DNA from 2 places in the Sinobacterium norvegicum genome. Region 1 is predicted to be linked to the other one. Evidence: predicted binding sites of a transcription regulator. Region 1 holds the regulator's gene; the other holds the start of a gene.
What was found. Region 1 encodes PhoB, which activates phosphate uptake and scavenging genes when phosphate is short. Its sites were predicted from a motif close to TGTCATAAANNTGTAACA; they were not measured.
Positions count from the first base shown of each region.

Region 2: L9P87_RS15475 (PhoX family protein) is a predicted target of PhoB. The motif match lies at 2,944-2,961, and genes of this name have one in related genera.

Region 1 is NZ_CAKLPX010000001.1:728,926-734,568, forward strand. Features, by position in the region: gene L9P87_RS03170 (hypothetical protein) at 1-106, shown strand, start outside; gene L9P87_RS03175 (cation:proton antiporter) at 167-1,999, shown strand; gene phoR (phosphate regulon sensor histidine kinase PhoR) at 2,009-3,325, opposite strand; gene phoB (phosphate regulon transcriptional regulator PhoB) at 3,374-4,096, opposite strand; gene purU (formyltetrahydrofolate deformylase) at 4,191-5,045, opposite strand; gene L9P87_RS03195 (YgiQ family radical SAM protein) at 5,289-5,643, shown strand, end outside.
Region 2 is NZ_CAKLPX010000004.1:195,556-201,198, reverse strand. Features, by position in the region: gene L9P87_RS15495 (iron chelate uptake ABC transporter family permease subunit) at 1-749, opposite strand, end outside; gene znuC (zinc ABC transporter ATP-binding protein ZnuC) at 742-1,500, opposite strand; gene L9P87_RS15485 (Fur family transcriptional regulator) at 1,497-1,988, opposite strand; gene L9P87_RS15480 (metal ABC transporter substrate-binding protein) at 2,053-2,901, shown strand; gene L9P87_RS15475 (PhoX family protein) at 3,029-5,080, shown strand; gene L9P87_RS15470 (DUF3604 domain-containing protein) at 5,288-5,643, shown strand, end outside.

The sequences.
Region 1 (5,643 bases):
GGGCGGCTATACTGAACACTCTTCGAGTTATGTCGATAAAGTCAGCCAAATGGAAGCGGTGAAAAACGATTTCAAACAGCAGGTTAGCAACTTTAAAAGCCGCTAAACTGAATTGTCAGACTGCGACCAAACACCTCTATCCAGATAACCACAACGGGTATGCTGTATGTCTGAAACACAAATCACCCTCACAATCGCCGCCATCGGCGTTACCGGTTTCGCCTGCCAGTGGGCCGCCTGGCGACTAAAACTGCCCGCCATTTTATTGCTTCTGGTGGCCGGCATTCTGGCCGGCCCAGTCACCGGCCTGCTGACACCGAGTCATTTGTTTGGTGAACTATTATTCCCCCTGGTATCACTCTGTGTTGCCATAATTCTGTTTGAAGGCAGCCTGACACTTGAGTTTTCTGAACTCAAAGGCGTTGGCTCCGTGGTAAAGAATTTAATCAGCCTGGGCGCCCTATTCAGCTGGGGCAGCATTGCTGCCGCCTGTCATTTCTTACTCGGCTTCGACTGGGGGCTATCACTGCTGTTTGGTAGCCTGACTATTGTTACCGGCCCGACGGTCATCACCCCACTGTTAAGAACCGTGCGACCCAACAATAAAATTGCCAACATCCTACGCTGGGAGGGTATTCTCATCGACCCCATCGGCGCCCTGCTAGCCGTACTGGTCTACGAGTTTATGACGCTCAGCGGCGACAATGCCATCAGCCATACGCTGATTACCTTGTTTGAAATGATATTGATTGGCTTGACCAGCGGTATCGCCGCGGGCTGGGGGCTTTCTCGCATGCTGAAAAAACAGTGGCTACCGGAATACCTGCATAACATTGCCACGCTAAATATCATGCTGATGATTTTCGTACTATCCAATATGCTAGCCTCAGAATCCGGCTTATTATCGGTCACCGTTTTTGGTATTTGGCTGGCCAACGCCAAGGATATAAAAGTCGATCAAATTCTCCACTTCAAAGAAAACCTCACACTGTTCTTGATCTCCGGTTTATTTATTGTGCTGGCGGCCAGAATAGAGTGGCAGGACTTACTGGTTTTGGGCCTTCCCATGCTGGCACTGCTGATGGTTATTCAACTGTTGGTCCGCCCTTTGGCAGTCCTCATCAGCAGCATTGGCAGCTCGTTAAATTGGCGTGAAAAAGCCCTGCTTGCCTGGGTGGCTCCACGGGGCATTGTTGCCGCGGCTGTCAGTGCCTTATTTGCCCTCAAACTTGTCGAACGCGACCACCCTCATGCTCAGCTGCTCGTGGCGGCAACCTTCGCTGTTATTATAGCCACTGTTATTTTACAGAGCCTGACAGCGGCACAACTGGCCAAATGGCTGAAGGTTGCCGATCCATCACCCAGTGGTTTTCTGATAATCGGCGCCAATAATCTCGCCATCGACATCGGCTCGACATTGAACAAGGCGGGGTTTCGAGTACTGCTGGCTGATGCCAACTGGGATCATATCTCCGCCGCACGGTTAGCCGGCCTAGAGATATATTATGGCAACCCTCTATCGAGTCACGCAGAAGAGTATTTAGATTTAATTGGTATTGGGCATCTACTGGCGATCACACCCAATCGTCACCTTAACGTCATGGCCGGCATGCGCTTTATGCATGAACTCGGTCACCACAAGGTCTTTTGCATCAACAGCAACACCAACGACACGGCAAAGCTGAGAGCGGCGGATGATTACCGCGGCAAAACCCTGTTCAGCGGTCAGGTCAGTTACCGCCAACTGGCCAGCCTTCACGCTCAGGGAGCGACACTCAAAACGACCAAGCTTTCCGACGCCTATAGCTACCAACAATACCTCAGCCAGCAGGGCAACACGACGATTCCCATGTTTGCCATCGACGGCGAAAAACACATTCACGTCTTCGCCGAAGGCGGCGACATCAAACCCGACAGTGGCTGGTCAGTCATCAGCTTGGTTAGCAGCAAGAGTGCCGCCACCGACACCAACAGACTCGATAACGGCAAAACCACCTGACAGCTTAATCTATTGGCGAGACACTCTATTGGCCGGGAAAATACAGCTGAAGGTAGAGCCAACACCCTCCTCACTGCAGACCTGCAATTCGGCCCCGTGTCGCATCAAAACATGCTTAACAATCGCCAGACCAAGACCGGTTCCACCGGTGGCGATTGACCGGCTGGTATCCACCCGATAGAAACGCTCAGTCAACCGAGACAAATGCTCCTCGGCGATACCAAAACCATTATCAGAGACCGAAAAAATCGCGCCGCCCGCATCATTAAGCCGCCAATCGATACGAATAACGCCATCGTCATCGGTGTATTTACACGCATTTACCACCAAGTTATTCAGCGCGCTACGCACCTCTTTAAACTCACCAATCAAGCTGATCGAATCATCGACGTTGACTTCAAAAATCTTACCTTGACCGGCTCTGTGGACAGAGGCTTCCTCAGCCATCTCTCTTGAAATCGCCGCCACCGCAACCGGCGTATTCGAGTCCTCCTGCGGCACAGATTCCAACCGCGACAGCCACATCAAATCAGTAATCAGATGCTCCATCCGCTCAGCCTGCTCTTGCATTTGCAACAATGGCCGCTCCCAGCGCGAATTTTCACCCTCAATATGGGTTGAAATAACCTCTAAATAGCCCTTAATAACGGTCAGCGGTGTGCGCAACTCATGGGACATATTGCCGATAAAGTCTTGGCGAATTTTTTCGAGGTGGCGGATTTTTGAAATGTTTCGGACAAAAATAAGTCGGTTGCCGGCACCAAAAAAGGTCATACTAATACTTAAGGTAAGATGCGGTAAAACCGGTGAGGCTATCTCCAATGGCTCACCATATTCACAGCAATCAAAGTAGTCTATAAAGCATTTATCGCTGACCAGATTGACCAATAATTTGCGATAATGGCGCGGGAAACCCACGCCCAAAAATTCTGCTGCCGCCTTGTTAGACCAGGTTAAACTGCCCCCTGCCGCAACCACTATGACGCCATCAGACAGCGATGATGCCGCCTCCTGCAGATAACTTTCCGCCACACTCAAGCGGCGGCTCTGTTCAACATGCCGCGTCCGCAGGCGGCTATAATCCATTGCCACCTCTCGCATCATGCCGAATTTTTTATCCGCAGAAGAGAGATCACTAATCCCCTCAGTATCTTCTAACCAACGTCTTAATCGATGAATCCGAAAAAGATAATCGGCAATAAAACACAGACTGCCAATTAACATCGCCAAGGCGAGTTCGCCCGTCATGCCGCCAACAACGGCAATAGGAATCAAAAACAATAAAACACGAAGTACTTCGCGGTTGAACGCTGGTTGGTAGTTCACTCAATCATCTCAATTTTAAAAGCATAAATAACTGGCGATATCGCCCAATCACTGGACTGACTCAACCACCACACCCTGCTCTGAAAAACGGTAGCCAGCGCCACGGACAGTTTGAATATACTGACCAAAATCACGACCATCATCCAACAACAACGCCTTGCGCAGACGGCGAATATGGACATCGACAGTGCGTTCTTCAACATAGACGTTACCACCCCAAACACGGTCGAGTAACTGGGCACGGGAATAGACACGCTCTTGGTGGGTCATAAAAAAGTTGAGCAAACGGTACTCTGTCGGCCCCAGATTAATACTGCTATTGGCCAACGTGACACGGTGGCTGTCCGGCTCCATCACCAACTCACCGACAGAAATTTTATCACTCTGAGCAACACCGGCACTGCGGCGCAACACCGCATTGACACGGGCGATTAACTCGCGGGGCGAAAATGGCTTGGTAATATAATCATCGACACCGCCCTCAAGACCTTGAATCTTATTTCCCTCATCGGCCTTGGCAGTCAGCATGATGACCGGCACATCCTTGGTGGCCTCATCCTTCTTCAGCCGGCGTACCAATTCGATCCCACTGGTGCCTGGCAACATCCAGTCCAGCAAGACCAACTGAGGTAATTCATCGACAATCAGGCCATGGGCCTCAATGGCGTCGGCGGCCTCTACACAGTCAAAGCCGGACAATTCTAGGTTCATTCTTAACATTTCACGAATTGCGGCTTCATCGTCCACAATCAGAATTTTGGCACTGGTCATAGTTTACTCTCCAAACAATGAACGCATTAAATACTGAATAGATGAACATTTAACGACATTTTTGTGACAGCCTCATTACAACCTAAATATAATGCTAATCGAATATGACGGTTTTATTACCCTGCACCACTATGCGGTCTTGCAGGTGCGCACGTAACCCCCTGGCTAAGACTTGCTGCTCCACATCCTTACCCAAGCGCACCATGTCCTCCTTGCTGTCACGGTGGCTGACGCGGATCACATCCTGATCCAGTATCGGCCCCTCATCGAGCTGCTCGGTCACATAGTGGCAGGTTGCGCCGACCAGCTTAACACCCCGGTCGAAGGCCTTCTGATAAGGGTTGGCGCCGACAAAAGAGGGCAAGAAACTGTGATGGATATTGATCATTCGGCCATGGTACTGCTGACAAAGACTGGCGGGGATGATTTGCATATAGCGAGCCAACACCACCACATCCGGTGCCATGGTGGCTAACGTGGCCTCCACCTCGGCATTCGCCTCGGCTTTTTCACGGTCTTTAAAGTTAATAAAGTGATAGGGGATTTTGTGCCACTCGACCATCGACCGGAGATTCTCATGATTGGCCACCACACCCACAATGTCACACTCAAGCTCACCACTGTGCCAACGGTGCAAGATATCAGCCAAACAGTGAGAGGCATGGGAGGCCATCAAAACGACCTTCTTGCGCACATCGGAGTCACTGAATTGCCACTGCATGTCAAAACCATCGGCGAGCACAGCAAAGTCCGCGCGGAATTGCTCGCTATCCACCGACAGGCTTTGCGCTAAGATCTCGCTGCGCATAAAGAATTGCCCCGTATCGCGGTCGGCGTGATAGTTAGCCTCAGTCATCCAACCGCCGCGCTGGGCAATAAAATCACTGACCGCCGCAACAATCCCTACTTTATCGGGGCATGAGATCAACAATCGAATAGTACGATCCATAAAAAAACCTTTTGTTATCATTTACTCACTGGCATCTGCCCTGCCATTCATTAACGTTATTATATGCCTTGCACGGTCTCGCCTCCACCGTTGTCGGTCACCATGACAATTTATTGACACAATGATCAGCTATTTTCACCAGGCAATGACCCGCATCATGATATTTTCGCCAGATTCTATCTCTTTAGCCATAATAGGCGTATAATATGCGCCCACTTTGTAAGCTATCGGTCACTTCGCCTTATGTCAGCCGCCACCTCACTTTTTTCCTACCGCAAACACTGGGCGGAATGCTTTGGTCCCGCTCCCTTCCTGCCCATGAGCAGAAAGGAAATGGACGACTTAGGCTGGGATAGCTGCGATGTCATCATCGTTACCGGCGATGCCTATGTCGACCACCCCAGTTTTGGCATGGCTGTTATCGGGCGTTTACTGGAGGCTCAGGGTTTTCGTGTCGGCATTATTTCTCAGCCCGACTGGACCAAGAAAGAAGACTTTATGACCCTCGGCAAGCCCAATTTATTCTGGGGTATTGCCTCGGGTAATATGGACTCGATGATCAATCGCTATACCGCCGATAAAAAACTGCGCCACGACG
Region 2 (5,643 bases), on a different contig from region 1:
AGCAGTGTCGAGGCTGCCACGATGGAGGGGCCGGCAGAGCTGTCGGCCAGTGCCGACAGTGCCATACCAGCCAACACGGCAATGACGCCAAAGACCATCGAATAGAGTGCCATCTGCTCGGGGCTGCGGGAAAATTTCCGCGCCGTGGCGGCGGGGATGATTAATAGCGCCGTAACCAGTAACACCCCGACCACCTGCATACCTATTGCCACTACCAGAGCCAGGCACAACATCAATACCAGTTCAATACGTTCGACGTTAATGCCTTCGACACTGGCAAGTTCAGGATGAACTGTCACTGATAGCAACTGCCGCCACAATGCTGTGATCACGGCGGCTACCAGCACACAGACGCCGGCGATCAAAAGTAAATCACTGTTGTTAACCGCGAGTAAGTCGCCAAACAATAAACTGTTAAGATCGATAAAAATATTATCAGCCAGCGACAGCAATACCAAACCAATGGCGAGGGATCCATGGGAAAGGATGCCTAATAGGGTGTCTAAGGCGATACGCTTGGAGTGATTGAATTTTGTCAGTAAGGCGGCGGCCACTAAGCAGTAACCAACCACGGCGATTTTAATATCGATAGAAAACCAGATGCCGATGGCCACGCCCAGCAGTGCTGAGTGAGCCAGAGTGTCGCCAAAGTAGGCGATTCGCTTCCAGATAACAAAGCTACCCAGTGGCCCGGTAACCAGTATCAGCAACAATGCGGCCAGTGTTGCAGTAAATAATAACTCAATCATGCTTGCACTCGCTGTGGTCGCTTTCAACCACGTCGCCATGGGCATCATGACAGTGATCGTGGTGGTGGGTATAAACAGCAAGGTCGCTGGTTTGTTGGTGGCCAAACAGTTCTAAATAGGCCGGATGATTGCTGACCGAGTCGGGGTGGCCATGACAGCAGACATGCTGATTGAGGCAGATGACGGTATCAGTGGCGGCCATGACTAAGTGCAAATCATGGGACACCATGATGACGGCGCAACCAAGTTCATCGCGCAGTTGCGAGATCAAATGATAGAGCTCATTTTGCCCTGCCACATCGACACCCTGCACAGGCTCATCGAGAACTAACAGCTGAGGTTTGCGCAGCAATGCCCTGGCCAATAACACGCGTTGTTGTTCGCCGCCGCTAACATTTTGCATCGGCGAGTCAATTACTTTAAGCGCGCCGGTACGCTGAAGCGCCTGCTCAATGCTGTCGTTTCCTGCCCCGGCCAGTCTTAAAAATCGTCTTACTGTCAGCGGCAGGTGTGGGTTGATATGCAACTTTTGCGGCATATATCCAATGACCAGTCCCTTGGTCTTATTGACGGTGCCACTGGTTGGCTTGTTGAGGCCGAGAATCAGGCGAATCAGGCTGCTTTTACCGGCACCATTGGGGCCAATAATCGTCATGATTTGACCGCTGCTGATACTGAGGCTGATATCCTGCAAAATAGTACGTTGGTCAACGCTGAAGCTGAGCTTATCGGTGCTTAATAATGGGTTCATAATGCTTCCTGGCATTGGGTGCAACAACCGAGCACCTCAACCGCCTCGCTGTTGACGCTGAAACCAGCTTCATCTGCGCATTCTGCGATGGCCATAGAAATAGGCTGGCTGATGATTTCGATGGCGTTTTGACAGTGGCTACAGATGAAAAAGTGGCTGTTGTGGCCAGTATTGGGTGAGCAGCAACCTATAAAGGCATTGAGGCTGCTAATACGATGGGCCAAGCCCTGCGCTACCAGAAAATCGAGAGCCCGATAGACCGTCGGTGGTGCCAATGGCTTATCATTACCGGCGGTGCGATTTTGTTGCTGCATCATTTCTAGCAGCTGATAAGCGCCCAGGGGTTTGTGGCTGTTCCACAGCAGGGCTAATACTTGTTCACGCAGTGTTGTCAGCCGGACTTTGCGTTGTTCACAAAGTGTCTTGGCATCGCTGATAGCCTGTTGAATACAGTGTTGATGATTGTGTTGTTCGAAGGCTATCGACATACGGTGTCTCGAATTATAACTATTATGTTATAATATCACATTATAGATTATAGAGTTAACTGCCATGTTGTTCCGATCCCCCATTCTAGCCGCCTGCTTGTTGGCGATATTCACCCTGCCCGCGTCCGCTGACAGCAACAATGCTACCGTTATGACGACAGTGAAACCGATGGCAATGTTGCTGCGCGCTATCGCGCCGGCGTCTGTCGAGGTGGCGTACTTGGTGCGAGATGGCCACAGTGGTCACCACTACCATATGCGCCCCTCAGAGGGCCGTGCGCTGCAACAGAGTCGCCAATTCTACTGGTTGGGGGCAGAGTTCGAGCCGATTATGAGCAAGGCGGCACAGCACCCAAGCAGTGTCAATTTGACCCAGGGTTTGGCCAATATGCCGACGCTAACCAAGGGCGGCAGCCATTTGTGGATGAACCCTGTCACGGCGATGGCCCTGGCCGAATCGGCGGCGAGCAGTCTGACCTCAGCCTATCCTGATAATGCTGAAGAAATTGCCGCCAATTTGGCTGCACTGAAACAGCAGGTGGCGACGATTGATCAGCAACTACGGGCGGATTTGAGCGATAGTCAGCAGCGAGACTTTGTCGCTCTGCACGATGCCTACGGCAACCTCGCCAGCCACTATGGCCTGACGCAGTTAGCAGCCTTCTACGGTGAGCATGAGCAGAGCCTGGGTGCGGCGTCGCGCGCTGCTCTGCAACAGCAACTTCAGGGTGTCGACAATGTCTGCATCTTTAGCCAGCCTCAATTTGCCCTCAAGCCGGTCGAAACCCTGCTGGCTGATCACCAGTTAACCGTGTTGGAGTTGGATCCACTGGCAGCAGACATCGAATTTTCCAGCCATGGTTTTCAGCAGTTCATGCAGCACATTGGGCGCGAACTACCCAAGTGCTTCTAATTTAGAGCGGCACAGAAACGGCGCGATAGAATTTATTCTTGTTGTAATAAATTCGTCGTCGCGTCGTCATTTAAGCGCATTAGCATGGTGACCAAATAATCATTAAGATTACCTTTGGAGACACACCATGAGTAAAGCGACGTTTGATCCTACCCAGTATAATCGCAGCATTAATCCGTCTTTTGAGCAGGTACTGGATAAGCATTTATCTCGCCGCCACTTCGTCCGCAGCGGACTGGGTATCAGTGCCTTGACTGCTGTTGGCAGCCTCGGTTTGGCTGGCTGTAGCACCGATTCCTCGAACTCGTCGCCAGTGCCTGATCCGGGTCCTGATATTGCCGATAGAAGCGATGTGGTATTGGGCTTCGACTCCATCGATGGCGCCAAACTCGATGCCGTGGTGGTACCAGAAGGTTATAGCGCACAGGTTCTCGCGCCTTGGGGAACGCCGCTTAATAGCCTGGCGCGGGAGTGGCAAGAAGATGGCAGCAATAGTGCCATCGATCAACAGAATGCCGTCGGCATGCATCACGATGGCATGCACTTCTTCCCGCTCAATGGCAGTGCTGAGGACGGCCTGTTGTGCATCAATCACGAGTATATTGATCAGTCGGTGCTGCACCCTAACGGCGCCACCCTGGACGACAAAAAACTGCGCATTGATGTCGACGAGGTACGCAAGGAAATTAATGCCCACGGCATTACCGTCGTTCGGGTGCAGCTGGTTAACGATGTTTGGCAGGTGATTAAGGACGACGCTTATAATAGGCGTATCACCGGCGCCAGCGTGATTGATTTGTCCGGGCCGCTGTCATTCAGCCCTTACCTAGAGACACCTTTTTCACCCGATGGCAGCCAGGCTCGCGGCACACTAAACAACTGCGGTAATGGCTACACACCTTGGGGCACTTATCTGACCTGTGAGGAAAATTGGCCGGGGTATTTTGCCAATAATGGCATTCTGCCGGAGGATCAGCAGCGGATTGGCATCAGCGAGACCAAGACACGCTATGGCTGGGATGACTTGGCGGGCGACGGTGAGGAGCGATCCGATGAATTTGGCCGTTTCAACGTCACTGCCAGCGGTGCTTCGGGCAGTGATGATTACCGTAACGAGGCCAACGGCCACGGTTATATTGTTGAGCTAGATCCTTATAAGCCTAATTCACGGGCTGTGAAGCGCACAGCTCTTGGCCGTTTTCGCCACGAGGGTTGTGTCTTTGGCAAGCTCGTCGAAGGACAGCCTGTGGTGTTTTATTCCGGCCATGACTCCCGGTTCGAATATCTTTATAAGTTTGTTTCTGCGGCGTTGTGGGACAGTGCCGATGCCGAGCCATATGATCGTTTGAGCACCGGTGCGAAATACATGGACGCCGGCACGTTGTATGTCGCCAAGTTTACCGAGGGTGGTATCGGAGAATGGCTGCCCCTCAGCCTCGACGGCAAAACTACCGATGGTGGCATCCTGGCAGACAGCTTCGATAGCTTGGCGGCAATGATACTCAATACTGCCGGCGCGGCCGATTTGGTCGGTGCCACGCCAATGGATCGGCCAGAGTGGTGTGCCGTCGACCCGTTCGGTGGTTCTGTCTATCTCACCCTGACCAATAATAACAAGCGAGTTGAGTCCAATGCGGCCAACCCGCGTGTCGATAATAAATTTGGCCACATTATTCGCTGGGATGAGGGCGCAAATGCCACCGAGTTCAGCTGGGATATCTTCCTTTTCGGCGCCCCGGCCGATGGCGATGAGGCGGTCAACCGCTCTGGTCTGACTGAACTCAACCAGCTGGCCAGCCCCGACGGTCTGGCCTTCGATCAGCGTGGCATTATGTGGGTGCAAACCGACAATGGTGCCAGCGCGGTCTCCGACCACACCAATGATCAAATGCTGGCTATAGTACCCTCAGCTATGGTGAATAGTCAGGATCAACAGGCGGTGGTGAGCGGTGACAATCAGGATCAGCTCAAGCGCTTCTTCGTCGGCCCCAATGGCTGTGAAGTCACCGGCTTTGCCATGACCTCTGAGTACACCTCGGTATTTGCCAATATCCAGCACCCCGGCAACTGGCCCTACTCCAATGACGCCACGGAGCAAACGCCTGTCGGCATGACCCTGCGACCGCGGGATGCGACAGTTGTTATTCGCAAGATGGACGGCGGCGAAGTCGGCGTTTAGCCAGGAAGCAATAAATATAGCAGCCGGCGTGTGCCGGCTTTTTTGTGGCTGGAAAAAGGCGGCCCTCATCAAAACAGGCGAGACGGATAGAATAGAGGGTTTAAGTCGTTTGACTTAAAATGGTTGATGCGTTGTTATGTCGCTGACAAATGCTTTAATAAAGACAAAAAAATAATACCTTTAAGGATGTTAGCTATGCATCGATGGATGAGATGGGCAACTGCTATTGTGATTGCCTTTACCGTGAATAACACGGCTGCACAAAGCAGCAGTGAATCACCGGCGTTTGAGCGTACAGAGCAAAGAGAGCCCTGCGATAATTATGACCATCTGCGCCAGCCGATGTTTGGCGACCTTCACGTGCATACCAGCTATTCGTTTGATTCCTATATTTCGAATCAGCGCAATGACCCCTGGGCCGCTTATCGTTATGCCAAGGGCGAGGCAATCATGCTGTCTAATGAGAGTGCTGAACAGGCGATTACGGCGCAGATCTCTCGGCCGCTCGATTTTACCGCGGTCACCGACCACGCCGAATTCCTCGGTGAGATGAATATCTGTAC